4 regions of the Streptomyces sp. DSM 120436 genome follow, and region 1 is predicted to be linked to each of the others. Evidence: riboswitches for the same ligand, from Rfam matches in the RefSeq annotation. Region 1 holds a riboswitch; each other region holds the start of a gene.
What was found. A riboswitch is a leader RNA that binds a small molecule or an ion and turns the genes downstream of it on or off. The one in region 1 is predicted to bind cyclic di-AMP.

Region 1 (7,493 bases):
GCCCGGAGGGGCGTACGACGTCGGTGCCGGACACCACGACGGTGCCGGAGCGGCCGTGGTAACCGATCGGCAGGTGCTTCCAGTTGGGGGTCAGGGAGTCGGCCGCGTCGGGGCGGAAGATCTGCCCGACGTTCCGGGCGTGGTTCTCCGAGGCGTAGAAGTCGACGTAGTCCGCGACCTCGAACGGCAGGTGCAGGGTGACCTCGGACAGCGGGTGGAGGAACCGCTCGACGGTCTCCCGGTGCGCCGGGACCGTCACCCACGCGGTGAGCGCGCGCCGCACGTCCGACCAGGCCGTACGGCCCGCCGCCAGCAGGGGGTTGAGGGTGGGCCGGGCGAGCAGGGAGGCGTAGGGGGAGCCCAGGGCGTGTGCCGCCGCTCCGGCGTCGAGGACGTGGTCGCCCAGCCGGACGCCCACGGTGCGCTCCGGCGAACCGGGGAGCGAGAAGACGCCGTACGGCAGGTTGTGCGGGCCGAAGGGATCGCCCTCGGGGACATCGAAGGGGGGCATCGGGTGCTGCCTCGCTTTCGTGTGCGCGGGTGCGCCACGTGTCCGTGGCCGTGCCACACGTTACGGGGTCGCGCCCCGGTGGGCTCTTGTATGCGGACGACTTCCCGGGCCCGGGTCCGCCGGAGCGCACCCTGTTCCGGTCAAAACGGGAAAGAGGTCCCAACCGGTCGCGATCCGGCGGCGTAAGAAGGCAAAACGCACCCAATGCGAGGGCATACGGGCGCGGCGAATCGGACGGTCCTCTCGTCCGTATTCTCTGATCATGGCCGCACCCACCGATTGTTTCCTCATCGCCACCGACCTGGACGGGACGCTGCTGCGCGGTGACGACACCCTCTCCGACCGCTCCCTCGCCGCCCTCGCGCGGGCCGAGCGGGCCGGTGCCCGGCACCTCGTGGTGACGGGCCGCCCGGCCCCCAGAGTGCGGTCGCTGCTCGACGACCTCGGCTGCACGGGGCTCGCGGTGTGCGGACAGGGCGCGCAGGTCTACGACGCCGCCGCGCACCGGATGCTGTGGTCGGTCCGGCTGGACCGGGAGCTGGCGGAGACCGCGCTCGGCAAGATCGAGGCCGAGGTGGGGGAGGTGTACGCCGCGGTCGACCAGGACGGGGTCGACGGGCTGACGCTGATCGAGCCGGGCTACCGGATGCCGCACCCGACGCTCCCGTCGGTGCGGGTGGAGCGGCGCGACGACCTGTGGGCGCGGCCGATCAGCAAGGTGCTGCTGCGCCACCCGGAGTTGTCGGACGACGTGCTGGCGGCGGCGGCCCGGTCCGTGGTCGGTTCGCTGGCCACGGTCACGATGTCGGGGCCGGGCACGGTGGAGCTCCAGCCGTGCGGGGTCACCAAGGCGACCGGGCTGGCGCTGGCCGCCGACCACCTGGGGCTGCGCCCCGAGGACACGGTCGCCTTCGGGGACATGCCGAACGACGTCCCCATGTTCCGGTGGGCGGGCCACGGCGTCGCCATGGCCAACGCGCACCCCGAGCTGAAGGCGGCGGCCGACGAGGTCACCCTGTCGAACGAGGACGACGGTGTGGCCGTCGTCCTCGAGCGACTGTTCGGGCAGACGGCCGGGGTGGGCCGTCAGAGGTCGGCTCAGTACGCGCCGAAGACGTTGTCGATCGAACCGTAGCGGTCGGCGGCGTAGTTGCAGGCCGCGGCGATGTTGGCGACCGGGTCGAACGGGTCGAAGGCGGTGCCGGGCACGTGGTACGCCTGGAAGGTCGGGTCGATGACCTGGAGCAGGCCCTTGGACGGGGTGCCCTTCGCGGCGTTGGAGTCCCACAGGTTGATGGCGGCCGGGTTGCCGGACGACTCCCGCATGATGTTGCGGTGGATGGAGTCGTAGGAGCCGGGGATGCCGTTCTGCGCCATGACGTCCATCGCCTCGCGGATCCAGCCGTCGAGGTTGTCCGGGTACGCGGTCGTGGAGGCGGCGGTGGCCTGGGCCGCGGGGGCGGCCGCGGCGCTGGTGGCGCCGAACAGCGGCATCGCGACCACGGCGACGCCGGTGCCGGCGACGGCGAGGGAGCGGACGAGGCGGCGGCGGTACGAAGCGGAAGCGGGCATGTCTGGGTTCCTCTCCTACGCCTGCGAGGTGAGCTGTCGGGTTCGGGCGGGAGAGTGCCCGGCCGTGCCCCTGCGGGCATGGCTTCACCCCGAGCCGTCCCGGCGCGGTGTCCGGTACGGCGGCTTACCTGGGTCCCCCGCTCCTGCCGTGCGTGAGTTCGTCGTCGGGTGTGATGCGGGTGGCGGCAGGACTAGGCGTCCACCCGGCAGGCCCGGAACGTATGCGAGAGCGCATGTCGGGAACAAGTGCGACGATCACACAAAGCACCGTTTGATCTTGAGATGGGCGATTTAGGGTGCTTGATCCTTTGCGGTCGCTCAGGGTCAACTCCGTTGCGTGGAGCGGGATGACGGGCGTGTGCGGGGGTGACCGGACGGCCGGCGGGCGCGTGACTCACTTCACGGGGCGACGACCGTGGGGGCATTTGCGGCCAAGGTGAATTAGAGGGGCGATCGCGGCAAATCGGACTCACGGGTGGGGCAGGATGGTCCACGGGCCGCCGTGTCCGGGAAGTCGAGGTATGTCCCTTGTCATTGCCCGATCAAAAACACTCCGCTTCTGCTCCCGTATCGCCTTGCTTGTGACCCCGGGCCCTGGCGGTGATCGAAACATGACCGGATACGCTGACTCGAGTGGTGGCAGCGACCTATCGACAAACCGTGTAACCGCCAGCAGACACCAGCAGACAGGAGACCCCTCGTGACCGTCGTCGGGCCGTTCGGGCTGAGCGTGCGGGACCAGGCTCTGGAAGCCGATGTCCAGGCCGGATTGACGGCTGTCGAGGAAGGGCTGCTCGAGGCCACCAAGAGCGAGGTGCCCTTCATCACGGAGGCCGCCCAGCACCTGGTGCGGGCCGGCGGCAAACGGTTCCGTCCGCTGCTCGTGATGCTCTCCGCCCGGTTCGGCGACCCCTACGCGCCCGGCATCGTGCCGTCGGCCGTCGTGGTGGAACTCACCCACCTGGCCACGCTGTACCACGACGACGTGATGGACGAGGCCGAGGTGCGGCGCGGGGTCGCGAGCGCGAACGCCCGCTGGGGCAACTCGGTCGCCGTGCTCACCGGCGACTTCCTCTTCGCCCGCGCCTCCCACATCCTGGCCGACCTCGGCCCGGAGGCGGTGCGGGTCCAGGCCGAGGCGTTCGAGCGGCTGGTCACCGGCCAGATCCTGGAGACCGCGGGCCCGCAGAACGGCCGCGACCCGGTCGACCACTACCTGGACGTGCTCGGCGGCAAGACCGGCTCCCTGGTCGCCGTCTCCTGCCGGTTCGGCGGGATGATGTCCGGCGCCGACGAGACGGTGGTGGACATCCTCACCCAGTACGGCGAGCGGCTCGGCGTCGCCTTCCAGCTCGCCGACGACGTCCTGGACATCGCCTCCGACTCCTACGAGTCCGGCAAGACCCCCGGCACCGACCTGCGCGAGGGCATCGCCACCCTGCCCGTGCTGCGGCTGCGCGAGCGGGCGGCCCGGCTGGGCCTCGCCGAGGACCTCGCCCTGTGCGAGCTGCTCGACTCCGACCTCACCGACGACGCCCGGCACGCCGAGGCGCTGCGGCTGCTGCGCGCCCACCCCGCGCTGGGCCAGGCCCGCCGGGACACCGTGCGCTACGCCGAGGAGGCGCGCGCCGCGCTCGCCCCGCTGCCCGACGGCCCCGCCAAGACGGCGCTCGTCGAGATGTGCGACGCCGTGGTGCACCGGGCCGGCTGACCCGTCCGGCCGTCCCCCGTACGCCTCCCGGACCCGGACGACCCCTACGGGGCGGGGGAGGCGCCGTCGTGCCGTGTCATACCGCAGCAGTACGCGCAGTTGAGTCCGCGGTCTGACGCATCCGCCCCGCGCATGCGGTCAGATGGACCACGACGGACAACACCACTTCTCACCGGTTCGGGTGAGAATGGCGGCTCGGACCGGACTGGTGCGAGGACACGGGACGGAAGCCGCCGCCGACGACGGAGGGCACACATGGCACCGTACGCATCCGACGACACGACGACCGCGGGGGAGGTCGAGGAGCCGCGCGCCGGCCGCCGCAGGGCAGCGCGGTACGTCGTCCCCGTCACGGTGATGGGCGTGGCGGCCGCGACGATCGGACTCGTCCCGGCGCTCGCCGACTCCGGCGACCCCGACCTGCCGGACATCACCGCCGCGCAGCTCATCGAGAAGATCGCGCAGTCGGACGTGGAGCGGCTGTCCGGCACCGTGAAGATCACCACCGACCTCGGACTGCCGAACCTCGGCGGCCTGGAGAGCGGCCTCGCGTCCGGGGCGCTGGGCGAGGACGGCGAGGGCGGTTCGTCCGCCGACCCGTCCGGCCGGCTCACCGAGCTGGCGTCCGGCACGCACACCCTGCGCGTCGCCGCCGACGGCCCGGAACGCCAGAAGCTGTCACTGCTGGAGAACGCGGCCGAGTACAGCCTCATCCACAACGGCGAGGACGTCTGGGGCTACGACAGCGCGTCCAACGAGGTCTACCACACCACCGTCGACGCGCCGGACGCGTCCGAACGGCGCGAGCAGCGGCCCCCGGCCCTCCCCCAGGACTTCGCGGAGGAGGCGCTGAAGGCGGTCGACGACACCACGTCCGTGAAGGTCGACGGCACCGCCCAGGTGGCCGGCCGGGACGCCTACCGGCTGGTGGTCGAGCCCAGGCAGTCCGGCTCCACCGTCGGCGCCGTCAGCATCGCCGTGGACCACGAGACGGGCCTGCCGCTGAAGTTCACGCTCACCCCGTCGAGCGGCGGCTCGGCCGTCGTGGACGTCGGCTTCACCGAGGTGAGCTTCGACCGCCCGGACGCCTCCACGTTCGAGTTCACCCCGCCGAAGGGCGCCAAGGTGACCGAGGACACCGAACAGGGCCGGGACCGCGGCGACTTCGGGAAGCCGGAGCGGGGCCCGAAGTCCGAGGAGGACCTGGCCAAGGGCTTCGACGGGCTGAAGACGCTCGGCGAGGGCTGGAACACGGTCGCCACCTTCGACACCGGCTCCGGCGGCGGCCTGCCCACCGGCGAGGCGGGCGGCGACCTCGACGGCTTCCTCGGCTCGCTCGGCGAGCGGGTCGAGGGCGACTTCGGCACCGGCACGGTGTTCGGCACCCGCCTGGTCAACGCCCTGATCACCGAGGACGGCACGGTCTACGTGGGTACGGTCACCAAGGACGCGCTGGTGAAGGCGGCCGACGCGGGCGAGTAGCAGGCCCCGCGCCCGCCGCCGTACCGAGGGAAACGGGGGAGCCGATGGACGCCACGTCCGCCACGTCCGCCACGGAGCAGACGCGCGACGGGCGGTCCGCGGGTGACGGCGTCGTCGTCACCCGCGGACTGACCAAGCGGTACCGCGGCGGACAGCTCGCCGTGGACGGCCTGCACCTGACCGTCCCGGCGGGCAGCGTCTTCGGCTTCCTCGGCCCCAACGGCTCCGGCAAGACCACCACCATCCGCATGCTGATGGGCCTGATCGAGCCGACCTCCGGGACGGCGCACGTGCTGGGGCGCCCCATGCCCCGCTCCGCGCGCGCCGTCCTCCCGCACGTCGGAGCCCTCATCGAGGGCCCCGCCCTCTACGGCTTCCTCTCCGGCCGCGACAACCTCCTCCGCCACGACGCGGCCGACCCCACCGCCGATCCGCGCACCCGCAAGGCGCGGGTCGCCGCAGCCCTGGACCGGGTGGGCCTCACGGCCGCGGCCGGGCGGAAGGCACGCGCGTACTCCCTCGGCATGAAGCAGCGCCTCGGACTCGCCGCCGCCCTGCTGCGGCCCCGCCGGCTGCTGGTGCTGGACGAGCCGACCAACGGCCTCGACCCGCAGGGCATGCGGGAGATCCGCTCCCTGGTCCGCGAACTGGCCACCGACGGCACGACCGTCTTCCTCTCCTCCCACCTGCTCGACGAGATCGAGCAGGTCTGCACGCACGCCGCCGTGATGGCGCGGGGCCGGCTGATCACGCAGGGACCGGTCGCCGAGCTGGCCGCGGGCGCCCGGGGCCGTCTGGTGATCACCACGCCCGACCCGGCGGACGCGGCGCGGCTGTTGAAGGCACAGGGGCTCGCCGACGTCGTGGCGGACGGTGACCGGGTGAGCGCCGAGCCGCCCGCGCGGGACCTCGCCGAGGTCAACGTGGCCCTGGTCACGGCGGGGGTGCGGGTGCGCGGCCTCGGGGTGGAACGGGCCTCGCTGGAGGACGTGTTCGTGGCGCTGACCGGGGAGGGGTTCGATGTCGCGGGCTGAGACGGCGAGCGGGACGGGCGCGGAAGCGGAGGAGGCCGTGCGACCGCGTCCGCTGTGGACCCTCGGGCTGTTCCGCGACGAACTGCGCACCACCTTCCGCCGCTGGCGCACCCTCGCCCTGCTGGGCGTGCTGGCCGCCGTGCCGGTGCTGGTCGGGATCGCCGTGCGGATCGAGACCGGCGACGGGTCGTCCGCCGGGAGCGGTGGCGGGGGACCCGCCTTCGTCTCGCAGATCACCAACAACGGCCTGTTCCTCGTCTTCACCGCGCTCGCCGCGACCCTGCCGTTCTTCCTGCCCATGGCGGTCGGCGTGATCGCGGGCGACGCCGTGGCGGGCGAGGCGGGCGCCGGCACCCTGCGCTACCTGCTGGTCGCCCCCGCCGGCCGCACCCGGCTGCTGCTCACCAAGTACGCGACGGTCGTCGTGTTCTGTCTGGCCGCCACCCTGGTGGTGGCCGGGTCGGCGCTGGCCGTGGGCGCGCTGCTGTTCCCGCTGGGCGACGTCACCACCCTCTCGGGCACCCGCATCGGCTTCGGTGAGGGACTGGTCCGGGCCCTGCTGATCGCCCTGGTCGTCGCCGCGTCCCTGCTCGGCGTGGCGGCGCTCGGCCTGTTCGTCTCCACGCTGACCGACAGCGGCATCGCGGCGATGGCCACCACGGTCGGACTGCTCATCACCGTCCAGATCCTCGACCAGATCCCCCAGCTGCACGCCCTGCACCCGTACCTGTTCTCCCACCACTGGCTGTCCTTCGCCGACCTGCTGCGCGAGCCCGTCCACCGGGACGACCTCACCAGGAACCTCGGCCTCCAGGCCCTCTACGCCGCCGTCTTCGGCTCGGCGGCCTGGGCACGGTTCACGACGAAGGACGTCACGGCGTAGAGGCGGCCGGGGTGAGCGCGGCGGCGGCTCCGCGTCGCTCCGCCTCCCGGGCGGCCGCCAGCAGCAGGTCCTCCCGGTCGTGGGCCGCCACCAGGTGCAGCCCCGCCGGACAGCCGTCGGCGCCGACACCGGCCGGGAGGCTCAGCGCGGGATGACCGCTGAGGTTGAACGCCCAGGTGAGCGCGGTGGAGTAGGTGTCACCGGGACCGTCGTGGCCGTGCGGCGCGGTGGGCGCCGTGGGAGTGAGCAGCAGGTCGGCGTGGGTGAGGATGCCGCGCAGACGGCGGTCGTTGGCGGCCC
Region 2 (7,493 bases), 770 kb from region 1:
ATCGTCGCCACGGACCGCGAGGAGCTGCCCCGGCTGCACGCGCTGGTGCAGCGCGGCCGGGAGAACGGCATCGCGGTGCGCGAGCTGTGCGCCGCGCAGATCGCGGAGTACGAGCCGGAGGTCCGGGGTCTCGCCGCGATCCACGTCGGCACCACCGGCATCTGCGACTACGGGGCGGTGGCCCGCCGGCTCGCGGAGGCGTCCGGCGCCGACCTGCGCCACGGCGCGGAGGTGGTCCGTGTCGACCGCCGCCCCGACCGGGGCGTGGCCGTGCTGACGGCGGCCGGCGACATCGTGCGCGCCCGGACACTGGTGAACTGCGCGGGGCTGCACTGCGACCGGATCGCCCTGCTCACGGGCGACGAGCCCGGCGCCCGCATCGTGCCGTTCCGCGGGGAGTACTACGAGCTGGCCCGCCCCGAGCTGGTGCGGGGCCTGGTCTATCCGGTGCCGGACCCGGCGTTCCCGTTCCTCGGCGTCCACCTCACCCGCGGCACGGACGAGGGCGTGCACGTGGGGCCGAACGCGGTCCCGGCGCTGGCCCGCGAGGGGTACGACTGGCGGACGGTGCGACCGCGCGAGCTGGGGGCGACCCTGGCCTGGCCGGGCTCCTGGCAGCTGGCCCGCCGCCACTGGCGGTACGGCGCGGGCGAGCTGCACCGCTCGCTGTCGAGGCCCGCCTTCGCGCGGGCCGTGCGCAGGCTGCTGCCCGCCGTGCGGGACGAGGACCTGGTGCCGACGGCGGCCGGGGTGCGGGCGCAGGCGGTGCTGCGCGACGGCACGCTGGTCGACGACTTCCTGATCCGGGAAGCGCCCCGCGCGGTGCACGTGCTGAACGCCCCCTCGCCCGCCGCGACCGCGTCCCTGCCGATCGGCAGGGAGATCGCCCGGCGGGCGCTGGCCGGCCTCGCCGAGAGCGAGCGGTGAGAGCGGATCGTGAGACCGGTCCGCGGGACCGGGCGGCCGCGCGCGCCGTCCCCGTAAAATCGGGGGCACTGTGTCTGAATCCGTGATGAGCACCCCCGAAGCACCGCACGCCGCGCAGCAGCCCGGCGCGCAGGCCCGCCGCGCCCGCGCGAAGGGGGAGCCGCGCTTCCCCGACGGCCCGAAGGCCGACCCCGCCGGGTCGCACTTCGAGCGGCGGATCCGCAGTTTCCAGCCCCGCCGCAGCCGGGTCACCGCAGGTCAGGCGGACGCCCTGCAGCGGCTGTGGCCGGTGTGGGGGCTCGACATCGACGGCAGCCGCCGCCTGGACCTGGCCGAGCTGTTCGGGAACGACCGGCCGGTCGTCCTGGAGATCGGCTTCGGCATGGGCGAGGCCACCGCCGAGATGGCCGCCGCCGACCCGGGGACGAACGTCCTCGCCGTGGACGTCCACACCCCCGGCCAGGGCCACCTGCTGCACCTCGCCGAGGAGCGCGGGCTGACCCACGTGCGGGTGGCGAACGGGGACGCGATCATCCTGCTGCGCGAGATGCTCGCACCGGACTCGCTGAGCGGGCTGCGCGTCTTCTTCCCGGACCCCTGGCCGAAGAAGCGGCACCACAAGCGGCGGCTGATCCAGCCCGAGTTCCTCACCCTCGCCGCGTCCCGCCTGGCGCCGGGCGCGCTCGTGCACTGCGCCACCGACTGGGAGCCGTACGCCGAGCAGATGCTCGAGGTGCTCACCGCGCACCCCGCCTTCGCGAACACGCGGGCGGACGGCGGTTTCGCGCCGCGTCCTCAGTTCCGGCCGCTCACCCGTTTCGAGCGGCAGGGGCTGGACAAGGGGCATGTGGTGAACGACCTGCTCTTCCGCCGCGTACCGCACGACGACCGTGCCGGGCGCCGGGCCGGGGACCCCGCCTGACCTCCCCGAGCCCCTGAGCCGGCACGCAGCCCTGCCCCTTTCTCGTTAGGGTCGAACCCGTGGCCAGCAGCCCTCCGTACCCGCCGTACCCCGGCGCAGCTCCCGGCAGCGCGCTGCGGCACCCGCACTGGTGGCAGCGCCCCGCGGTGCGCTACGGAGCGGTGGTCACCCTGCTGGCCCTGTCCGGGCTGGTGATCCTCGCGCTGGTCAGGGAGCAGACGGGCACCGAGGGCTTCCTGGTCGGCCTGGGGCTGGCCGTGCTGCCGGTCCCGCTGCTGCTCGCGGCGTTCCGCTGGCTGGGCCGGGTGGATCCGGTCCCCTGGCGGAACCTGCTGTTCGCCTTCGCCTGGGGGGCGTGCGCGGCGGCGCTCATGGCGATCGTGGCGAACAGCTTCGCCACCCGGTGGATAGCGACGACCACCGCCGACCCGGCCGGCGCCGACACCCTGGGCACGACGGTGATAGCGCCGGTCGTGGAGGAGACCTCGAAGGCGGCGGCGGTGCTGCTGCTCTTCCTCTTCCGCAGACGCGAGGTCAACGGGATCCTCGACGGCGTGGTGGCGGCCGGGTTCACCGCGACCGGCTTCGCGTTCACCGAGAACATCCTCTACCTCGGCAACGCCTTCGGCACCGACCAGCTCACCGGCGGCAGCGGCATCGCCTCGGTCACCGCGGCGACCTTCTTCGTCCGCATCGTCATGTCGCCCTTCGCGCACCCCCTGTTCACCGTGCTCACCGGCATCGGCTTCGGCGCGGCCGCGCTGTCCGCCGACCGGCAGCGGGTGCGGCGCGTGCTCTTCCCGGTCGCCGGGCTGCTCCTCGCGATGGGCATGCACGCCCTGTGGAACGGCTCCGCCACGCTCGGCCAGTTCGGCTTCCTCGCGGTGTACGGGGCGTTCATGGTGCCCGCGTTCGGGCTGCTGACCTGGCTGGTGGTGTGGACGCGGCAGCGGGAGCTGCGGACCGTGCGCACGGAGCTGCCCGCGTACGTGGCCGCCGGCTGGCTGCGTCCCGCGGAGCCGTTCGCGCTGAGCTCGATGCGGGCCCGGCGCCTCGCCCGGAGGTTCGCGCGTGAGCACGGGGGCGGGCCCGCGGCGCGCGCGGTCGCCCAGTACGAGGCGTACGCGACCTCGCTGGCGTTCCTGCGGCACCGGGGCCGCGCGGGGAAGGCGGGGCCGGATTTCGTGAGCCGGGAGCGGGAACTGCTGCTGGAGCTGTGGCACCGGCGCGCGGCGGCCCGCCCGGCGCTGGAGCACGCGGCCCGTCTCACGGCGCCCCCGGCGCCGTACGGCGCGGCGTGGGCGTACGGGCCCGTCCCCGCGCCGTGGCAGGCGTACGGGCAGCCGCCGCCCCACGGCCATCCGTACCCCGCGTACGGGGAGCGCCCCTACCGGCGCTGAGAAGCCCCGGACATGCGGGACCGGCAGCCCGGACGTCGGGGGGGCGTCGTCGGGGCTGCCGGCGTTCGCGGCGTCGGCGGCCGGGACGCGGCCGCCGGGTGGTTCAGACGCTGAGGCCCTTGCCGGCCAGCCAGGCGGCCGGGTCGACGCCGCCGGAGGAGCCGGCGGGGTGGACCTCGAAGTGGAGGTGGGCGCCGGTGACGTTGCCGGTCGCGCCGACGCGGCCGATCACGTCGCCGGTGGTGACCTTCTGACCGACGCTGACATTGATCGACGACTGGTGGGCGTACCAGATCTCGGTGCCGTCGTCGAGGGTGAGCACGGTCTTGTAGCCGTACGAGCCGTCCCAGCCAGCGGCGGTGATCGTGCCGGTGTGGACCGCCTTGATCAGCGTGCCGGTGGGGGCGGCGAAGTCGAGGCCCGTGTGGTAGCCGGAGGACCAGTAGGCGCCGGCCTGACCGAACGTCGAGGTGAGGGTGTACGAGGAGGTCGGCAGGGTGTACTGCTTGGCCAGCTCGGCGAGGCGCTCGGCCTCGGCCTTCTTCGCGGCCTCCTCCTCCGCCTCCTTCTTCGCGGCCTCGGCCTTCTCCTTGGCCTCCTTCTCCGCCTTGGCGGCGGCCTCGGCGGCCTCCTTCTCGGCGGCGGCGAGGGCGGCGGCCTGGGCCTTGCTCTGCGCCTGCCCCTGCTGCTGCTCGACCTGGGCCATGATGCGGGCGCGCAGCGCCTCTCCGGCGCCGGCGGCGCCCTCCTCGGCGTCGGCGGTGGTCATGCCGATGTCGCTGAGGGGGGTGCTCGAGCCCTTGGGGGTTTCCTCGTCGGAGAGGAGGGAACCCACGTGGGGCAGGTCGGGCATGGTGAGGGAGACGGGCGGCTTGCCGGTCTGGGCGCTGGCCATGCCGCCGGCGCCGACGGCGGCTATGACGCCGACGCCCAGGACGGTGGAGCTGCGCGCGAGTCCGCCTCCGCGCTGCTTGGCGACGCGGTGCCGCCCGCGCACGGGCCGCACGGACTCCGCGGTGGGGTTCCACTCCTCGAACGGACCCTCGTCGGCGCGGTCGGCGCCGTAGGCGAAGGTGTCGCTCGGGTGGAACGGGGCCTCGGGGGCAGGCGGGTTGGACGCCACGTGGGCGCGCTCCTTTCCTTCCTTCTTCGCCTACCGGGTTAGCTGACGGGTTCGGAGCAGGAAGGTCTCCTACGCGCGTATACGAGCCGTGTTCTCACGGCGGTATCCGCCCGATTCACCCCATGGTGGTGGTTCCCCGGTTCCCTCGCGGGATTCGGCGCGTGCGCACGGAGCCGCCTTCTGTGACGGCTGGGACGACCGCGCTGCGTTATCGAACGTTAATAGACGCGGGGGCCGGATTCCAAGCCGTTCCCCTTGATCGTTCATGGTTTCCGCGCGGACTTAAGCGTCATGACCGGGTGAAAACGGGCGAGTTGACCGCGCGTCGGACGACCGGCCGAACCTGACGGTATGTCAGTTGTTATGCGCTGCGAAGCACTCCGCTCACGCTGAGTGAAAGGCGGGAAGAAAGGCGCCGACCCAAGGCGTCGGCATGCGGAAAACACCGAGGGCCGGAACCCTTTTGGATTCCGGCCCTCGGCCTTCAGTAGCGGGGACAGGATTTGAACCTGCGACCTCTGGGTTATGAGCCCAGCGAGCTACCGAGCTGCTCCACCCCGCGTCGGTAATCACCAGTGTACGGCATCCACGGGGCCCGACGCACACCCCTTCCCGGGCAGCCCGGTCAGCCGCCCGGCAGATGCGCGTTCGGCGCCTTCGCACGCTGCTCGTACTCCGGCAGGACCAGCACCGTGGCGCCGCCGTCCGCCAGCACCGCGCTGCCGTCGGCGTCCGCCACGAAGGTGTCCGGCTCCCGCCAGGCCGTGACCACCCGGCGCACCCCGGCGTCCAGGATCAGCCGCGCGCAGGGCGCCGGCCGGGACGCGCGACGGGCGCACGGTTCCAGGCTGGAGTAGACGGTGGCGCCGGCCAGCCGCGGGTCGGTGGGGTCGGTCCTGGCGAGCGCGGCCTCCTCCGCGTGCACCACGGGGTCGCCGCCCTCGCGGGAGTGCCCCCGCGCCAGCTCGGTGCCGTCGGCGGCGACCACGACCGCGCCGACGCTGAACGCGGTCTCGGAGGGCGGGCACCGCGCGGCCAGCTCGCAGGCGAGGGCGAGCCAGTGGCGGTCGGCCGCGGAGGGCAGCGCGCCGGTGCCGGGCGCGGTGGGCTCGTAGCGCATCAGGACGACGTCGCCGACGGGCCGGGTCTCGACCAGCCGCAGCCGACCGCCCTGGTAGGAGCCGGGGCCGAACAGCCGGGGGGCGTCCGGGTCGCCGACGAACAGCGGGGCGAGGACGAGCTGCAGCTCGTCGGCGAGGCCCTGGGTCATCAGCTGGGTGTGGATCCGTCCGCCGCCCTCGACCATCAGGCGCCGCACCCCGCGCTCGTCGTGCAGGTGCTCCAGCAGCCGCCGCCAGTCCAGGCCGTCGCCGAGCGGGACGACGTCGGCGGCGAGACCGAGGGCGCGGGCCCGTCCGGCGCCCTCGTCGGTGGTGTAGAGGACCTTCTCGCCGCCGGTGTGCCAGAACCGCGCCGCCGGGTCCAGGTCGCCGGAGCCGCTCACCATGACCTTCAGCGGGTACTCCGGCCTGCCGTCCGCGACCCGGGCGGCGCGGCGCTCGGGCGAGTTGACCAGCAGACGGGGGTTGTCGGCGCGCAGGGTGCCGGCGCCGACCAGGACGGCGTCCACGGAGGCCCGCACCCCGTCGACCCGGTCGAAGTCGGCCGGGCTCGACAGCAGCAGCCGCTCCGGGCCGGTGTCGTCCAGGTAGCCGTCGAGGGAGACGGCGGCGGACAGCAGGACGTACGGGTGCGGCATCGGCGGGCTCTCCGGGTGCGGGGCGGCGGCGGGACCGCTGCGCGGTCCGGGTCCAGTCTGGCAACCCGTGCGGCGGGGAGCGGACCGTGCCCCGGCCGCCGGGACCGGGTCAGGGCTCGATCAGGCCGACCCGGATGGCGTAGCGGGTGAGCTCCAGCCGGTCCTTGAGGCCCAGCTTGGCGAGCAGATTGGCGCGGTGCCGCTCCACCGTCTTGGGGCTGATCACCAGCAGGTCCGCGATCTGCTGGGAGGTGTGGCCCTCGGCGACCAGCTTGAGGATCTGCTCCTCCCGGTCGGTGATGGCCTTCGCGGGCAGCGTCCGGCCCTCCCGCGCGAGGTCGAGGTAGTTGTGGATGAGGGCGTTGACCGCCCCCGGGTAGAGGAAGGGCTCGCCCCGCACGGTGGCGTGGCAGGCCTCGACGAGATCGCGGTCGGCGACCGACTTCAGGACGTAGCCCGAGGCGCCGGCGGCCAGCGCCTCGAAGAAGAACTGCTCGTTGTCGTACATGGTCAGCACGAGGATCCGGGTCTCCGGCAGGGCGCGGGAGAGCTCACGGGCCGCCTGCAGACCGGTCAGGCGCGGCATGGCGATGTCGAGGATGGCCAGGTCGGGGCGGTGCTCCCGGGCCAGTTCGAGGGCTTCGGCACCGTCGGCGGCCTCCGCCACCACGGTCAGGTCCGGTTCGCCGTCCAGGATGAGTCGGACCCCCCGGCGGACCAGGGCGTGGTCGTCGGCGAGGAGGATGCGGGTGGGGGACGGGTCGGTCATGGTTCAGCGTTTCCGGTCGGGGGACATCGGTCACGGGGGCGGGGCGTGCGCGGGCGCGGACCGGCGCACGACGGCGGGAGCGGTAACGGAGGCAGACGTCCGCACGGGCCGTACGGGGACGAGGACGTGCGCGGGGAAACGCGCGGGAACGGGCACGGCGAGCCGCAGCTCCGTACCGCCGCCGGCCCGGGGCTCCACGGTCAGCTCGGCGCCCACGAGCAGCGCCCGCTCCCGCATGCCGCGGATGCCGGCGCCCTCGTCCGCGCCGCCGATGCCGCGGCCGTCGTCGCGGACCCGCAGCTCGACCCCGCCGGGGGTGCTCCGCAGGGCCAGCTCGGCGCGGCGGGCCCCCGCGTGCCGGACGATGTTGGTGAGGCCCTCCTGCGCGACCCGGTAGAGCACCAGCTCCGACTCGCGGTCCAGCTCGGGCAGGTCGGGGTCGAGGCAGTGCTGGACGGTCAGCCCGGGACCGCCGAACTCGGTGGCGAGCGCCTTGAGGGCACTGGCCAGGCCCAGCTCGTCCAGCACGCCCGGGCGCAGCCGGCGGGCGATCCGCCGGATCTCCTCCAGGGAGGCACGGGTGGTCTCCTGCA
Region 3 (7,493 bases), 1.3 Mb from region 1:
TTCTGCGCCGCGCGTGCCGGGGCCGGGCCCGCCCAGGCCAGGGACAGGCAGTCCTCGCCCTTCAGGAACCGCTGGCAGCGCACGCCGCCGGTGGCCCGGCCCTTGCGCGGGTACTGGTCGAGCGGGGTCAGCTTGGCCGTCGTCTGGACCGAGTCGTCCAGCGTGCCGCGCGAGCCCGCGACCGTGAAGACCACCGCGTCCGCCGCCGGGTCGACCGCCGTGAAGCTGATGACCTTCGCGCCCTCGCCGAGCTTGATGCCCGTCATGCCGCCCGCCGGGCGTCCCTGCGGGCGCACCTGGGCCGCCGGGTAGCGCAGCAACTGCGCGTCGTCGGTGATGAAGACCAGGTCCTCCTCCCCCGTGCGCAGCTCGGTCGCGCCGACGATCCGGTCGCCCTCCTTGAGGGTGATGACCTCGAGCTCCTCCTTGTTGGAGGGGTAGTCGGGCACCACGCGCTTGACCACGCCCTGCTGGGTGCCGAGCGCCAGGCCGGGCGAGGACTCGTCGAGCGTCGTCAGGCACACCACCTGCTCGTCGTCCTCCAGGGACACGAACTCCGCCAGCGGCGCACCGCCCGACAGGTTCGGCGACGGCATCGCCTCGGGCAGCTGGGGCAGGTCGATCACGTTCACCCGGAGCAGCCGGCCGGCCGACGTGACCACGCCGATCTCACCGCGCGCGGTCGCCGGGACCGCCGAGAGGATCAGGTCGTGCTTGACCCGCTTGGCCCCGGAGGTGTCGCCGAACGGCCGGTCGTCGGCGGTGCGCGCCAGCAGCCCCGTGGACGACAGCAGCACCCGGCACGGGGTGTCCGCCACCTGCAGCGGCACCGCGGCCGGGGCGCCGGCCGACTCCAGCAGCAGCGTGCGCCGGTCGTTGCCGAACTTCTTCGCCACCGCGGCCAGTTCCGCCGAGACCAGCTTGCGCAGCTCCGCGTCCGAGTCCAGGATCCGGGTCAGCTCCTCGATCTCCGCGTTCAGCCGGTCCTTCTCGGCCTCCAGCTCGATCCGGTCGTACTTGGTGAGACGGCGCAGCGGGGTGTCCAGGATGTACTGGGTCTGCACGTCGCTCAGCGAGAAGCGCTCGATCAGCCGCTCCCTGGCCTGCGCGGAGTTCTCGCTGGAGCGGATGAGGCGGATGACCTCGTCGATGTCCACCAGGGCCGTGAGCAGGCCCTCGACCAGGTGCAGCCGGTCGCGCCTCTTGCCGCGGCGGAACTCCGAGCGGCGGCGCACCACGGTGAAGCGGTGGTCGAGGTAGACCTCGAGCAGCTCCTTGAGGCCGAGGGTGAGGGGCTGGCCGTCCACCAGCGCCACGTTGTTGATGCCGAAGGACTCCTCCATCGGCGTCAGCTTGTAGAGCTGCTCCAGCACCGCCTCCGGCACGAAGCCGTTCTTGATCTCGATGACCAGGCGCAGGCCGTGCTCGCGGTCGGTGAGGTCCTTGACGTCGGCGATGCCCTGGAGCTTCTTCGAGCCCACCAGGTCCTTGATCTTGGCGATCACCTTCTCCGGGCCGACCGTGAACGGCAGCTCGGTGACGACCAGGCCCTTGCGGCGCGCCGTCACGTCCTCCACGGTCACCGTCGCGCGGATCTTGAACGTGCCGCGCCCGGTCGCGTACGCGTCCCGGACGCCGGAGAGGCCGACGATCCGGCCGCCCGTGGGCAGGTCGGGGCCCGGGACGTGCTTCATCAGGGCGTCGAGGTCGGCGTTCGGGTACCGGATCAGGTGCCGCGCGGCGGCGACGACCTCGCGGAGGTTGTGCGGCGGCATGTTGGTGGCCATGCCGACGGCGATGCCCGAGGCGCCGTTGACCAGGAGGTTGGGGAACGCGGCGGGCAGGGCGACCGGCTCCTGCTCCTGGCCGTCGTAGTTGGGCGCGAAGTCGACCGTGTCCTCGTCGATGGACTCGGTCATCAGACCGGTGGCCTCCGCCATCCGGCACTCGGTGTACCGCATCGCGGCGGGCGGGTCGTCGTTGCCCAGCGAGCCGAAGTTGCCGTGGCCGTCCACCAGGGGCAGGCGCATGGAGAACGGCTGCGCCATGCGGACCAGGGCGTCGTAGATCGACGCGTCGCCGTGCGGGTGCAGCTTGCCCATCACCTCGCCGACCACGCGCGCGCACTTCACGTACCCGCGCTCGGGGCGCAGCCCCATCTCGTTCATCTGGTAGACGATGCGGCGGTGCACCGGCTTGAGACCGTCACGCGCGTCGGGCAGGGCGCGGGAGTAGATGACCGAGTACGCGTACTCGAGGAAGGAGCCCTGCATCTCGTCGACGACGTCGATGTCGAGGATCTTCTCCTCGTACGGGTCGTCGGGCGGCGGGGTCTTCGTGCTGCGGCGGGCCATCGCTGCCGGCTCCTTGCTGAAGCGTGGGACGGGATCTGACGCGGACCATTGTGGACCTTCGCACTGACAGAGAAGGACCAGGACCTGGGTCCTGCCGCCCGGTTCGGCGCGGTACGGCGCGGTACGGCGACGCGAGCAGGCTACGCGGCGCGGTCGCCGCGCACCGCGCGGGGTGGCCCCGCGGTCCGCCGCTCACACGGCCGTGGGCGGCCGGCCGGCCCGCACGGGACCACCGAGGCGCTTCTCCCGGCCGCCCCGGACAGGACGGGTCCCGTCCGAGCACCCTGTACGGCTGAGGACCCCCTCTCGGGCCCGGGCGGGTCCCCGCCCGCGGCTCCGCGCACCCGGAGCCGCCCTCCGCGCGGCCCCCGCGACCGGTACGGGCCCCCCGGCACGCGCCCGGCGTACACACCCTCCGTCCACCGCGCCCCCGCAGCGCACGACCGCGCACCACAGCGCGCCCGAGAGGGCGACCCCGCGCACACCCCGCGTCACGCGCCGTGGGCTTCACCCACTCCCGCACCACCCGTCCCACCAGGTTCTCGCTCTCGGCGTAGCCGCCCGGCCCGGGAACTCCGCCGACCCTCCGCACGCTTGCATACAGTGGCAGGACCGGCAGAAACGGCGGTGTCGACGACGACCGCCTCCGCGATCGAAGGGACGTACATGCCCATGGGTCACACGGCCACAGCCCAGGCAGGCTCCGGGGGCCTGACAGCGACCGAACACCGCCTGGCCAACGGCCTGCGCGTGGTGCTCTCCGAGGACCACCTGACCCCGGTCGCCGCGGTGTGCCTCTGGTACGACGTCGGCTCACGTCACGAGGTCAAGGGCCGCACCGGCCTGGCCCACCTCTTCGAGCACCTGATGTTCCAGGGGTCCGCCCAGGTGAAGGGCAACGGCCACTTCGAACTGGTGCAGGGCGCCGGCGGCTCGCTCAACGGCACGACGAGCTTCGAGCGCACCAACTACTTCGAGACCATGCCCGCCCACCAGCTGGAGCTCGCCCTCTGGCTGGAGGCCGACCGCATGGGCTCCCTGCTGACCGCCCTGGACGAGGAGTCCATGGAGAACCAGCGGGACGTGGTGAAGAACGAGCGCCGTCAGCGGTACGACAACGTCCCCTACGGCACCGCCTTCGAGAAGCTCACCGCCCTCGCCTACCCGGAGGGCCACCCCTACCACCACACTCCGATCGGGTCGATGGCGGACCTGGACGCGGCGACCCTGGAGGACGCCCGCCAGTTCTTCCGCACGTACTACGCGCCGAACAACGCGGTGCTCTCCGTGGTCGGCGACATCGACCCGGAGCAGACGCTCGCCTGGGTCGAGAAGTACTTCGGCTCCATCCCGTCGCACGACGGCAAGCCCGCCCCGCGCGACGGCTCGCTGCCCGACGTCATCGGCGAGGAGCTGCGCGAGGTCGTCGAGGAGGAGGTCCCCGCGCGGGCGCTGATGGCCGCCTACCGGCTCCCGGAGGACGGCACGCGCCTGTGCGACGCGGCTGACCTGGCGCTCACCGTCCTCGGCGGCGGCGAGTCCTCGCGGCTCTACAACCGCCTGGTGCGGCGCGACCGCACGGCCGTGGCCGCCGGGTTCGGCCTGCTGCGGCTGGCCGGGGCGCCGTCCCTGGGCTGGCTGGACGTCAAGACGTCCGGCGACGTCGAGGTGCCCGTCGTCGAGGCCGCCATCGACGAGGAGCTCGCCCGCTTCGCCGAGGAGGGCCCCACCGCCGAGGAGATGGAGCGCGCCCAGGCCCAGCTGGAGCGCGAGTGGCTCGACCGGCTCGGCACGGTCGCCGGCCGCGCCGACGAACTCTGCCGCTACGCCGTGCTGTTCGGCGACCCGCAGCTCGCCCTGACCGCCGTGAGCCGCGTCCTGGAGGTGACGGCCGAGGAGGTCCAGGAGGTCGCCAAGGCCCGCCTGCGGCCCGACAACCGCGCGGTGCTCGTCTACGAGCCCGCCGCCCCGGCGGCCGAGGACGCCGCCGACGAGACCGAGGAAGCCGCAGCCGCAGCCGCAGCCGCAGCCGCAGCCGGCGCCGGCGCCGACGACAACGAGGAGACGGCGAAGTGACCGAGCTCGCCACGATGGAGTTCCACCCCCGGCCGCAGGCGGGCGAGGCCAGGCCCTGGGCCTTCCCGGCCCCCGAGCGCGGCGCCCTCGACAACGGCCTGACCGTGCTGCGCTGCCACCGCCCCGGCCAGCAGGTCGTCGCCGTCGAGGTGGTCCTCGACGCTCCCCTGGACGCGGAGCCGGAGGGCCTCGACGGCGTCGCCACGATCATGGCGCGCGCCTTCTCCGAGGGCACCGACAAGCACACCGCCGAGGAGTTCGCCGCCGAGCTGGAGCGCTGCGGCGCCACCCTGGACGCGCACGCCGACCACCCCGGCGTCCGTCTCAGCCTCGAGGTGCCGGCCTCGCGGCTGGCCAAGGGGCTCGGTCTGGTCGCCGACGCCCTGCGCGCGCCCGCCTTCGCCGACAGCGAGATCGAGCGGCTGGTCCGCAACCGCCTCGACGAGATCCCGCACGAGCTGGCGAGTCCGTCCCGCCGCGCCGCGAAGGAGCTGGCCAAGGAGCTGTTCCCGGCGAGTGCGCGCATGTCGCGCCCGCGCCCGGGCACCGAGGAGACCGTCGCGCGCATCGACTCCGCGGCCGTGCGCGGTTTCTACGAGAAGCACGTCCGCCCGGCCACGGCGACCGTCGTGGTGGTCGGCGACCTCACCGGCGTCGACCTGGACGAGTTGCTCGCCGACACCCTGGGCGCCTGGACGGGCTCGCAGGCCCAGCCGCGGCCGGTGCCGCCGGTGGTCGCGGACGACACCGGCCGCGTGGTCGTCGTGGACCGGCCCGGCGCCGTCCAGACGCAGCTGCTGATCGGCCGTGTCGGCCCGGACCGGCACGACCGGGTGTGGCCCGCGCAGGTGCTCGGCACGTACTGCCTCGGCGGCACCCTCACCTCGCGCCTGGACCGTGTCCTGCGCGAGGAGAAGGGATACACCTACGGCGTCCGGGCGTTCGGCCAGGTGCTGCGGTCGGCCCCGGACGGCACGGGCGCGTCGATGCTGGCCATCAGCGGCTCCGTCGACACCCCCAACACCGGCCCGGCGCTGGACGACCTGTGGACCGTGCTGCGCACGCTGGCCGCCGAGGGCCTCACCGACGAGGAGCGCGACGTCGCCGTGCAGAACCTGGTGGGCGTGGCGCCGCTCAAGTACGAGACCGCCGCGGCCGTCGCGAGCACGCTGGCCGACCAGGTCGAGCAGCACCTGCCGGACCACTACCAGGCCGATCTGTACCGGCAGTTGGCCGCGACCGGCACCGTGGAGGCCACGGCAGCCGTCGTGAACGCCTTCCCGGTGGACCGTCTCGTCACCGTGCTCGTCGGTGACGCGGCGCAGATCAAGGCGCCGGTGGAGGCGCTCGGGATCGGCGAAGTCACCGTCGTGACGGCCGAGTAGGGCGGCCGCCGCACACGCGCGCGTGAAAGGCCCCGGTGACGTCGCCGTCACCGGGGCTCCCATATGCCCGAATTGGGGCGGAGGTTGCCCGTCTGCCCTGTGGGATGCGCTACAAAACCCGGGAATCGTTTGGGGATCGCGCGGTGTCCCGCTTAGCTTCGTGCGGGCTGTTCGTCGGGCAGTGCGCCGCACCCGCGGCACCGGACAGCCATCGCCGAGTCCCCGTACGGCGCGAGCCAGGGGAGCCGGGGACCCACATGAGATCCCTGGGGTGAATCGGACGCCCGCGCGTGTCGCGAGGGGGTCCGTAGGAGACCTTCCTGCTCCGAACCCGTCAGCTAACCCGGTAGGCGAGAGGGAAGGAAAGGACCAGCCTGTACATGGCGTTCACCCGCGCCACCGGGAAGCACCGTCGTCCCAGCCGCGTCCAGCGCGGCTCCGCCCGCGCCGCGGGCGTCGCGGCCCTCGCGGGCACCGGCGTCGTCGGCTCCCTCGCGGCCCCCGCGCTCGCCGCCGGACCGGCCGCGGCACAGACCGGCCTCACCCCCGTCGTCACCCTGGGCGACGTGGTCGCCGACCGTATCGACGCCCAGGCCGCCGCCCAGCACGAGGCCGCCCGCGTGGCGGCCGAGGAGGCCGCGCGCAAGGCCGCCGAGGAGGCGGCGCGCGAGCGGGCGGCCGAAGAGGCGGAGAAGGCCCGCGCCGAGCAGGAGCGCGCCGCCCGCGAGGCCGAGCGCAAGCGGCTCAACACCTTCGTCTCCCCGATCCCCGGCTCGTACGTCTCGACCGCCTACCGGAGCGGCGGCGCCATCTGGTCGTCCGGCAGTCACACCGGGATCGACTTCCACGCCGCGAGCGGCACGCCCGTCCAGTCCGTCGGCGTCGGCACCGTCGTCGAGGCCGGCTGGGGCGGGGCGTACGGCAACCAGGTCGTCATCAAGATGCACGACGGCACGTACACCCAGTACGCGCACCTGTCGTCCATCGCCGTGTCGGTGGGGCAGGAGGTCGCCGCCGGCCAGCAGATCGGTCTCTCCGGCGCCACGGGCAACGTCACCGGCGCCCACCTCCACTTCGAGGCGCGCATGTCCGCCGAGTACGGTTCCGACCTCGACCCGGTCGCCTACCTCCGGTCGCACGGCGTGAACATCTGAGGCGCACCCGTCACGCCCTCGGGCCCCGGCTCTCCGTGAGCCGGGGCTTTTGCCGTTCCGGGACCCATCCGTCCCGGCGCCTCTGTCTGAAAATCACGGAGGAATTCCGGTCCGCCGTCGGAAAACGCCGCCGATTGCAATAGAGTCACGAACGGACGTCAATCGTCGGCGTTCCACGGGAATTGAGCCGGAGGTCGGTCATGCGTATTCCCGCGCACTCGGTGTGCACGGCGATCCGGGACGACATCGTCGCCGGTGTCCACGGGCGCGGGAGCCGGCTCACCGAGGAACTGCTCGCCCGCCGCTACGGGGTCTCCCGCGTCCCCGTCCGCGAGGCCCTGCGCACGCTGGAGGCCGAGGGCTTCGTGGTCACCCGGCGGCACGCGGGCGCGTGCGTGGCGGAGCCCACCGAGCAGGAGGCCGCCGACCTGCTGGAGATGCGCCGGCTGCTGGAGCCCCTCGGCGCCTTGCGGGCGGCCCAGCGGCGTACCGACGCGCATCTGAAGGTGCTGCGCGGCCTGGTC
Region 4 (7,493 bases), 1.2 Mb from region 1:
GGCAGCTCGTACGCCTCGCCCACCAGCGGGGCGATCGTGGCGACCTTGCGGTCCTGGTCGATGGTGGTGACCCGGCCGGTGAGGACCTCCGCCTTGGGAAGCACGCGCCGCAACGGGACGACGACGTGCCGCGGGGAGATGCTGCCGGCGGCGGCTTCGGGGAGGAAGGGCTGGTAGGTCATGTACGACCGCGGGTCGACGACGGTGACGGTCGCCTCGCCGTAACGCATCTTCTTCTGGATGCGCCGAGCTGCGTACAGGCCTACGTACCCACCGCCTACTACGAGGATCCTGGGACGCTCCGTGGTGCTCATGGCATCGAGTATCCACCCGCCTCGGAGGGGTACCTCGTGCGCCCCTTCACAAGCTTCGACAGGGCCTGTGCTACCATCCCGCGTTTCTTGATCCAGATCACAGTGCGGATCGGGAACCGGTGCCGCGGGTGACGCGTTGTCAATGCCGCGTGAGCTGCCCCTCTGTCGTCTCGAGCGGACCGTGAGGCCGACCGGGCGGCCGGTGCGACCGGTGCGCGCAGACCCTCCCCGACTCCCTTCTGAACGTGTTCAAAGGGGTGTTGAACGCCCGAACAGGTCAATCGGACCCACTTCTTCGCCCTCTCCGGGCCAATTCCTTGTGAAGAACTTCACGAACTTTCCCGCACGGGTCCGCCCGAGGGGCCCGAAGGCCCCCTCGGAGCACCGCTCAAACGCCATCCCGACTGCTCAGCAGAGGTCTACTCGCCGGTAACAAAAAGTCGGGCCACGGGCCGGGCGGCCACGCACTCGTCATGCCCCTGGCCGAGGCGGGCGACCGGCGGGACGTCTGCCGCACCCGGTGACGCCCCGCCCGCTGCCGGCCTCGTCCGGCAGCGCCCCTCAGCGCGCCTCGGCGGCGCAGCCGTGGGCGATCCCGTCGAGGATGTCGTGCTCCGACACCACGACCTCCTCCGCGCCCGTCCGCTCCATGATCGCCAGGAGCACCAGGGCCCCGGCGCCGATCACGTCGACCCGGCCCGGGTGCATCGACGGCACCGCCGCCCGCTCGGCGTGGGTGGAGCGCAGCAGCCACCCGGTGATCTCGCGGACCCGGTCGCGGGAGACGCGGGAGTGGTGGATGGCCGCCGAGTCGTACTCGGGCAGGTCCTGGGCGATCGCCGACACGGTGGTGACGGAGCCGGCGAGACCCACCAGCGTCCGTGCCTCGCGCAGCGGCACCGCCTCCTCCGCCCGGTCCAGGGCGGCCTCGATGTCGGCGCGCATCGCGGCGATCTGCTCCTCGGTGGGCGGGTCCGTCACGGCCCCGTCCCGCACCAGGTGGCGCTCGGTCATCCGGACGCAGCCGACGTCCACGGAGCGGGCGGCGCGCACGTGGTCGTCGCCGACGACGAACTCGGTGGAGCCGCCGCCGATGTCCACCACCAGGAACGGCCGGTGCAGGCCGTCCCGGCCGGTCAGCTCCCTGGTGGCGCCGGTGAAGGAGAACTCCGCCTCCTGGTCGCCGGTGATCACCTCGGGTTCCACGCCCAGGATCTCCACCACCCCGCGCACGAAGTCGTCGCGGTTCTCGGCGTCACGGGAGGCCGAGGTGGCGACGAAGCGCAGCTTCCGCGCGCCGTGCTTCTCGATGATCTGCGCGTACTCGCGGCAGGCGGCGAAGGTCCGCTCCAGCGCCTCCGGCGCCAGCCGGCCGGTGCGGTCGACGTCCTGGCCGAGCCGCACGATCGTCATCCGCCGGTCCAGGTCGGTGAGTCCGCCCGTCGCCGGGTCGACGTCGGCCACCAGCAGCCGGATGGAGTTCGTCCCGCAGTCGATCGCGGCGACCCGGGTCACCGGCCCTCCCCCGTCTCCTGCGCCGGCGTCACGCACGGCCCCTTGCTCCACCACTGCGGCAGCATCGCCAGCGCCTCGTCGCCCAGCGGGTTCACGCCGGGGCCGGCCGCGAGCGAGTGGGCGACCAGCACGTGCAGGCACTTCACCCGGTCCGGCATGCCGCCCGCGCTGGGGAAGTTCCTCAGCTCCTCGATCTCGTCGCGGCGCCGGACGTAGTCCTCGTGCGCCGCGCGGTAGGCGGCCGCGAGCTCCGGGTCGGCGGCCAGCCGCTCGGTCATCTCCTTCATCACGCCGTTCGCCTCCAGCGTGCCGATCGCGGAGTTCGCCCGCGGGCACGTCAGGTAGTACAGCGTCGGGAAGGGCGTGCCGTCGGGCAGCCGCGGCGCGGTCTCCACGACGTCCGGCTGTCCGCAGGGACAGCGGTGCGCGATGGCGCGCAGCCCGCGCGGGGGTCTGCCGAGCTGCTGCTTGAAGGCCTCGACGTCCGCGTCGGCGGGCTCGGTGCGCGGGGTCGTGGGCGGAGGGGTGTCCATACGTGTCTTTCTGCGATGTTCCGTCGGGTCACTGGTCGGCGGCGTCGGCCTTGTCGACACCGTCCCAGACGTTGGCGTACCAGGGGCGGTCGGCGGCCCGGAGGTCGCCGCGCGTGGTGGTGGCGCCGGCCGGGTCGACGACGATGTAGCCGGTCTCCCCCGGCATGACGTAGTGCAGGCGCCTGCGGATCTCCTGCTCGGCGTAGGCGTCGTCCTGCCAGCGGGCCTTGAGGTCGCGCAGCCGTTCGACCCGCTGGCGGGTCTCGTCCTGCTCCTTCTGCAGGTCGGCGATCTCCGCGCGCTGGGAGACGTACTGCCGCATCGGGTAGGCGAGGGCCACGACCAGGGAGCAGACCACCAGGACGAGCAGGGCCGCGCGGCCGGTCAGCCGGGAGCGGCGGGCCTGCCGCTTGGTCTGCGAGCGGTAGACCCGGGCCGCGGTCTGCTCACCGATCAGCCGGATCCTGGTCGCGGTGGAGAAACGGTCCCGGTCCTTGACCGCCATGTTCCCGCCTCTCGTTCGGTCTCCTACGCGCGTACGTCCCCGCACACGGTACGGGACCGGGTACGGGGACGTACGTACGACGCTTCCTGCGGGGGTGAGGTCAGCCCTTGAAGCGGGGGAACGCGCTGCGGCCGGCGTACACCGCGGCGTCGTCGAGGATCTCCTCGATGCGCAGCAGCTGGTTGTACTTGGCGACGCGCTCGGAGCGGGCCGGGGCGCCGGTCTTGATCTGGCCGCAGTTGGTGGCGACGGCGAGGTCGGCGATGGTGACGTCCTCGGTCTCGCCGGAGCGGTGGGACATCATGCACTTGAAGCCGTTGCGCTGGGCCAGCTCGACGGCGTCCAGGGTCTCGGTGAGCGAGCCGATCTGGTTGACCTTCACCAGCAGGGCGTTGGCGGCGCCCTCCTCGATGCCGCGGGCCAGGCGCTCCGGGTTGGTGACGAACAGGTCGTCACCGACGAGCTGGACCTTGTCGCCGAGCTTGGCGGTGATGGTCTTCCAGCCCTCCCAGTCGTCCTCGAACAGCGGGTCCTCGATGGACACGAGCGGGTACGCGTCGACGAGCTCCGCGTAGTACTCGGTCATCTCGGCGGCCGAGCGCTCCTTGCCCTCGAAGGTGTAGACGCCGTCCTTGTAGAACTCGGAGGCGGCCACGTCCAGGGCCAGGGCGATCTGCTCGCCGGGGGTGTAGCCGGCCTCCTGGATGGCCTCGAGGATGAGGTCGAGGGCCTCGCGGTTGGAGCCGAGGTTCGGGGCGAAGCCGCCCTCGTCGCCGAGGCCGGTGGCCAGGCCCTTGGCCTTCAGCACCTTCTTGAGGGTGTGGTAGACCTCGGCGCCCCAGCGCAGCGCCTCCGAGAAGGACTCCGCACCGATCGGAGCGATCATGAACTCCTGGATGTCCACGTTGGAGTCGGCGTGCGAGCCGCCGTTCAGGATGTTCATCATCGGCACCGGCAGCAGGTGCGCGTTCGGGCCGCCCAGGTAGCGGAACAGCGGCAGGTCGCTGGCCTCGGAGGCGGCGTGGGCGACGGCGAGCGAGACGCCGAGGATGGCGTTGGCGCCGAGCGAGCCCTTGTTGTCGGTGGCGTCCAGGTCGAACATCGCCTGGTCGATCAGGCGCTGCTCGGTGGCGTCGTAGCCGACGAGCTCCGGGCCGATCTGCTCGATGACGGCCAGTACGGCCTTCTCGACGCCCTTGCCGAGGTAACGGCCGGCGTCGCCGTCACGGAGTTCGACGGCCTCGAAGGCGCCGGTGGAGGCGCCGGACGGGACGGCGGCACGACCCGTGCTGCCGTCGTCGAGGCCGACCTCGACCTCGACCGTGGGGTTGCCTCGGGAGTCCAGGATTTCCCGGGCTACGACGACGTCGATGGACGGCACGAGCATCTCCTTCTTGGAATGTGACGCGGCTGAGCGGGGCCGCGGGGGCCCTGCGAGTCCGAGCCTAACCGGCTCCGGGCGATCGGCCATCCGGCCGCCCGCCTCATGGACAGAACCGAGAGTAAATTGTTTCCGAACGGAACAAAGCAGATTCGGGAAACCGTGACCGGAAACCGTGACCGCGGAGCGTCCGGACATGACCCCGCCCCGGTGCGTACGGGGAAGAAACGCACCGGGGCGGGTGGCCCGTGGGGACGGGGCGGGACCGTGCGGCCGGCCTTACTTCAGGTGAAGCTGCTGGCCCGGGTAGATGAGGTCGGCTTCCTCGACGATGTCGTCGTTCAGCTCGAACAGCTTCGCCCAGCCGCCCTTGACGTCGTGCTCCGCGGCGATCGAGCTGAGGGTGTCGCCCTTGACGACCTTGTACTCGCCGTCGCCCTTCTCGACCTTCTCGCCGGTCGGGGTGGTGACGGTCTTCTTCTCGGCCTTCTGCTCGGCCTTCTGCTCGGCCGGGGCGGCCGGGCGCTCGGCGGAGCGGGAGGCCTTCCGCTCGCTCTCGCGGGACTCCGTGGCGCCGGACTCCTGGGAGGAGCCCTCGGCGGAGGAGCCGTTGTAGGCGGCGTTGGACAGGCCGGTGCCGCAGACCGGCCAGGCGCCCTTGCCCTGGCCCGCGAGGACCTTCTCGGCGATCTCGATCTGCTGGGCCTTGGTGGCCTGGTCGGCGGTGGCCGCGTACTGGGTGCCGCCGTACCCGGCCCAGGTGGAGGCGGAGAACTGCAGGCCGCCGTAGTAGCCGTTGCCGGTGTTGATGGACCAGTTGCCGCCGGACTCGCACTGGGCGACGGCGTCCCACTCGGACGCGGTGGCGGCGGAGGCGTTGCCGGCCGCCATCAGCGGACCGGCGACGGCGGCGCCGGTGACACCGGCGATGGCGATGGCGCGAGTGGCCTTGGACGGACGACGGTGCTTGCCCTTGCCGGAAAACAGCATGGATGGATCCCCTCACCGACGCCTACGAGGTGAGCTGTCGGGTTCGGGCCGGTTGAGTTGCCCGGCCACGTCCCTCCCGGGACGCGGCTTCACCCCGAGCCGTACCGGACGTGAACCGTCCGGATCCGGCGCCTACCTGGGTCCCCCGCTCCTGCCTACGGCGCATGACGCGACGACTGTTCCCGTGCTGCCACTGGCAGGATTCGGCGTGGCGGCAGCCGGGGCCCGCGATGGCGAGCGGTCACGACCGTAAGCACGGGCCCGACGGAATTTCAAAGATGATCAGGTCTTCTGAGACCTATCTCTCACAGCCCTTATTACGGACATTCAGCCCGAATCGCTCCGTCAACTGCCGCCGCGCGGAGGCGCCTTCGGGCGCCGCCCCACGCCCGCTACTCGCCGGTCTCCGCGTCCACGAGAAGCCGCTGACCTGGCAGGATCAGGTTCGGGTCGTCACCGATGACCTGCTGGTTCTCGACGTAGAGCGCCGTCCATCCACCGGCGAGGGCAAGGGAGTCGGCGATGGACACCAGGCTGTCCCCGGCCCGCACGGTGTAGCGGCCGTCGGCGGCCTCGGCCGACGCCTCGGCGGAGCGCGAGGCGTGCCGACCGGCCGACGGGGTCGCGGCGTCGGCGCGCTCGCCCTCCTGGGCGCTGGGGCCGCGGTGGCGGCCCGGGCCGGTGGACTCGGACTCGGTGACCACCGAAGAGCCGGTACTCTGCCCCGACTTGTCCGACTCGTCACGCTCGGGGGTGGCGGAGGCGGACGAGGAGGCCGGGGCGCTCGCGTCACCCTTCTCCACCCCCTCCGCCTTCCCTCTCTTCTCCTCGCCGGACGAACCGGGCACGGCGGACGGAGAGGGGGAAGCGGACGCATCGCCCGGTTCGGGCGAACCGGACGGAGTGGCGGTGCCGGCGGCCCGGGAGCCGTCCGGGGTCGCGTCGTCCGCCACGCCCGGGTCGACGTTCGGGGACGCGGTGTCCTGCTGCAGACCCGTGGGCAGGCCGCAGGCGCGCCACTTGCCGCTCCCCTGCTCGGCGAGGATTCTCTCGGCGACGGTGATCTGCTGGTTGCGGCTGGCCTGGTCGGCGCTGGGCGCGAACTCCAGACCGCCGTAGGTCTCCCAGTCGTCCTGGGTCAACTGGAGGCCGCCGTAGTAGCCGTTGCCGGTGTTCTGGCTCCAGGAGCCGCCGCTCTCGCACTCCGCGACCCGGTCCCAGGTCTCGCCGTCCGCCGCACTGGCGCCGCCCGCCCCGAGCAGGGGGATCGCGATGGCGGAGCCGGTCACCCCGGCCGCGACGAGAAGAGCCGGAGCCTGGCGAGGGCGACGGTGTCGGCCGTTCCCGGAGAGCATGCGGAAGCCTTTCACTCGGCGACAAGGACCGGCACGGTGAGCAAAACCTTGCGGCGCGCCGTACTTGATGGGTGAACGTATAGGCAGACGATCAGTTGTCACAAGTTCATGCCGTGCAGATCACATGAAGATCACAGAGTCGAGCATGTCTGAGGTTTCCGCACGCAACCCGTCGGAACCGGACAGGGAGGTCAGCCCCTTCGTCAGGTCCGTTCTGAATACGGAGGAGAGAATTCCACCGGAAGCGTGCGGAGTCCCCGCATGATGAGGCCGCCGCGCCACCGCAGTTCGGCCGGCTCCACGGCGAGCCTGAGGTCCGGCAGCCGGGTCAGCAGGGTGGCCAGCGCGGTCTGCCCCTCCAGGCGCGCCAGGGGGGCGCCCAGGCAGTAGTGGATGCCGTGCCCGTACCCCAGGTGCTGGTTGTCGCGGCGGCCCAGGTCCAGGGTGTCCGGGTCGGCGAACCGCTCCGGGTCCCGGTCGGCCGCGGCCAGCACGACGAGGACCGGGTCGCCCGCCTCGACGCGCTGCCCGCCGATGACCACCGGCTCGGTGGCGAACCGCCACGTCGCCAGCTCCACCGGCCCGTCGTAGCGCAGCAGTTCCTCCACCCCGGTCTCCAGCAGCCCGCGGTCCCCCTCGGCCAGCGCCCGTTGCAGGCGCTCCCGCTGCCCGGGGTGGGTGAGCAGGGCGTAGGTGCCGTTGCCGATGAGGTTGACGGTGGTCTCGAAACCGGCGAAGAGAAGGATGAACGCCATCGCGGCGGCCTCGTTCTCCGTGAGGTGCTCCCCGTGGTCGGAGGCGCGGATCAGACCCGAGATGAGGTCCTCGCCGGGGACGGGCTCGGCGGGCAGCGCCTCGCGCTTGCGGTGGATCAGCTCGGCGAGGTAGCCGCGCATCTTC

Region 2: linked by a shared signal. The riboswitch ahead of ACWH4W_RS05175 (M23 family metallopeptidase) and the one ahead of ACWH4W_RS08775 (transglycosylase SLT domain-containing protein) in region 1 are both predicted to bind cyclic di-AMP.
Region 3: linked by a shared signal. The riboswitch ahead of ACWH4W_RS14560 (M23 family metallopeptidase) and the one ahead of ACWH4W_RS08775 (transglycosylase SLT domain-containing protein) in region 1 are both predicted to bind cyclic di-AMP.
Region 4: linked by a shared signal. The riboswitch ahead of ACWH4W_RS03180 (transglycosylase family protein) and the one ahead of ACWH4W_RS08775 (transglycosylase SLT domain-containing protein) in region 1 are both predicted to bind cyclic di-AMP.

Annotation. Positions count from the first base shown of each region.
Region 1 covers NZ_JBSKBS010000001.1:1,907,147-1,914,639, forward strand. Annotated here, with positions in the region: gene fahA (fumarylacetoacetase) at 1-511, opposite strand, end outside; gene ACWH4W_RS08770 (HAD family hydrolase) at 774-1,646, shown strand; gene ACWH4W_RS08775 (transglycosylase SLT domain-containing protein) at 1,610-2,083, opposite strand; cyclic di-AMP (ydaO/yuaA leader) riboswitch at 2,087-2,215, opposite strand; gene ACWH4W_RS08780 (polyprenyl synthetase family protein) at 2,784-3,794, shown strand; gene ACWH4W_RS08785 (LolA family protein) at 4,050-5,276, shown strand; gene ACWH4W_RS08790 (ABC transporter ATP-binding protein) at 5,321-6,310, shown strand; gene ACWH4W_RS08795 (ABC transporter permease) at 6,297-7,193, shown strand; gene ACWH4W_RS08800 (amidase family protein) at 7,183-7,493, opposite strand, start outside.
Region 2 covers NZ_JBSKBS010000001.1:1,137,269-1,144,761, forward strand. Annotated here, with positions in the region: gene lhgO (L-2-hydroxyglutarate oxidase) at 1-927, shown strand, start outside; gene trmB (tRNA (guanosine(46)-N7)-methyltransferase TrmB) at 1,013-1,849, shown strand; gene ACWH4W_RS05170 (PrsW family intramembrane metalloprotease) at 1,909-3,249, shown strand; gene ACWH4W_RS05175 (M23 family metallopeptidase) at 3,353-4,372, opposite strand; cyclic di-AMP (ydaO/yuaA leader) riboswitch at 4,385-4,542, opposite strand; tRNA gene ACWH4W_RS05180 (tRNA-Met) at 4,861-4,934, opposite strand; gene ACWH4W_RS05185 (dihydrofolate reductase family protein) at 4,998-6,131, opposite strand; gene ACWH4W_RS05190 (response regulator) at 6,241-6,900, opposite strand; gene ACWH4W_RS05195 (HAMP domain-containing sensor histidine kinase) at 6,931-7,493, opposite strand, start outside.
Region 3 covers NZ_JBSKBS010000001.1:3,205,721-3,213,213, forward strand. Annotated here, with positions in the region: gene ACWH4W_RS14545 (DNA gyrase/topoisomerase IV subunit A) at 1-2,354, opposite strand, end outside; gene ACWH4W_RS14550 (M16 family metallopeptidase) at 3,021-4,430, shown strand; gene ACWH4W_RS14555 (M16 family metallopeptidase) at 4,427-5,815, shown strand; cyclic di-AMP (ydaO/yuaA leader) riboswitch at 6,018-6,183, shown strand; gene ACWH4W_RS14560 (M23 family metallopeptidase) at 6,196-6,969, shown strand; gene ACWH4W_RS14565 (GntR family transcriptional regulator) at 7,170-7,493, shown strand, end outside.
Region 4 covers NZ_JBSKBS010000001.1:715,612-723,104, forward strand. Annotated here, with positions in the region: gene ACWH4W_RS03155 (NAD(P)/FAD-dependent oxidoreductase) at 1-314, opposite strand, end outside; gene ACWH4W_RS03160 (Ppx/GppA phosphatase family protein) at 876-1,829, opposite strand; gene ACWH4W_RS03165 (DUF501 domain-containing protein) at 1,826-2,362, opposite strand; gene ACWH4W_RS03170 (FtsB family cell division protein) at 2,391-2,867, opposite strand; gene eno (phosphopyruvate hydratase) at 2,968-4,248, opposite strand; gene ACWH4W_RS03180 (transglycosylase family protein) at 4,528-5,238, opposite strand; cyclic di-AMP (ydaO/yuaA leader) riboswitch at 5,243-5,411, opposite strand; gene ACWH4W_RS03185 (LysM peptidoglycan-binding domain-containing protein) at 5,631-6,593, opposite strand; gene ACWH4W_RS03190 (cytochrome P450 family protein) at 6,797-7,493, opposite strand, start outside.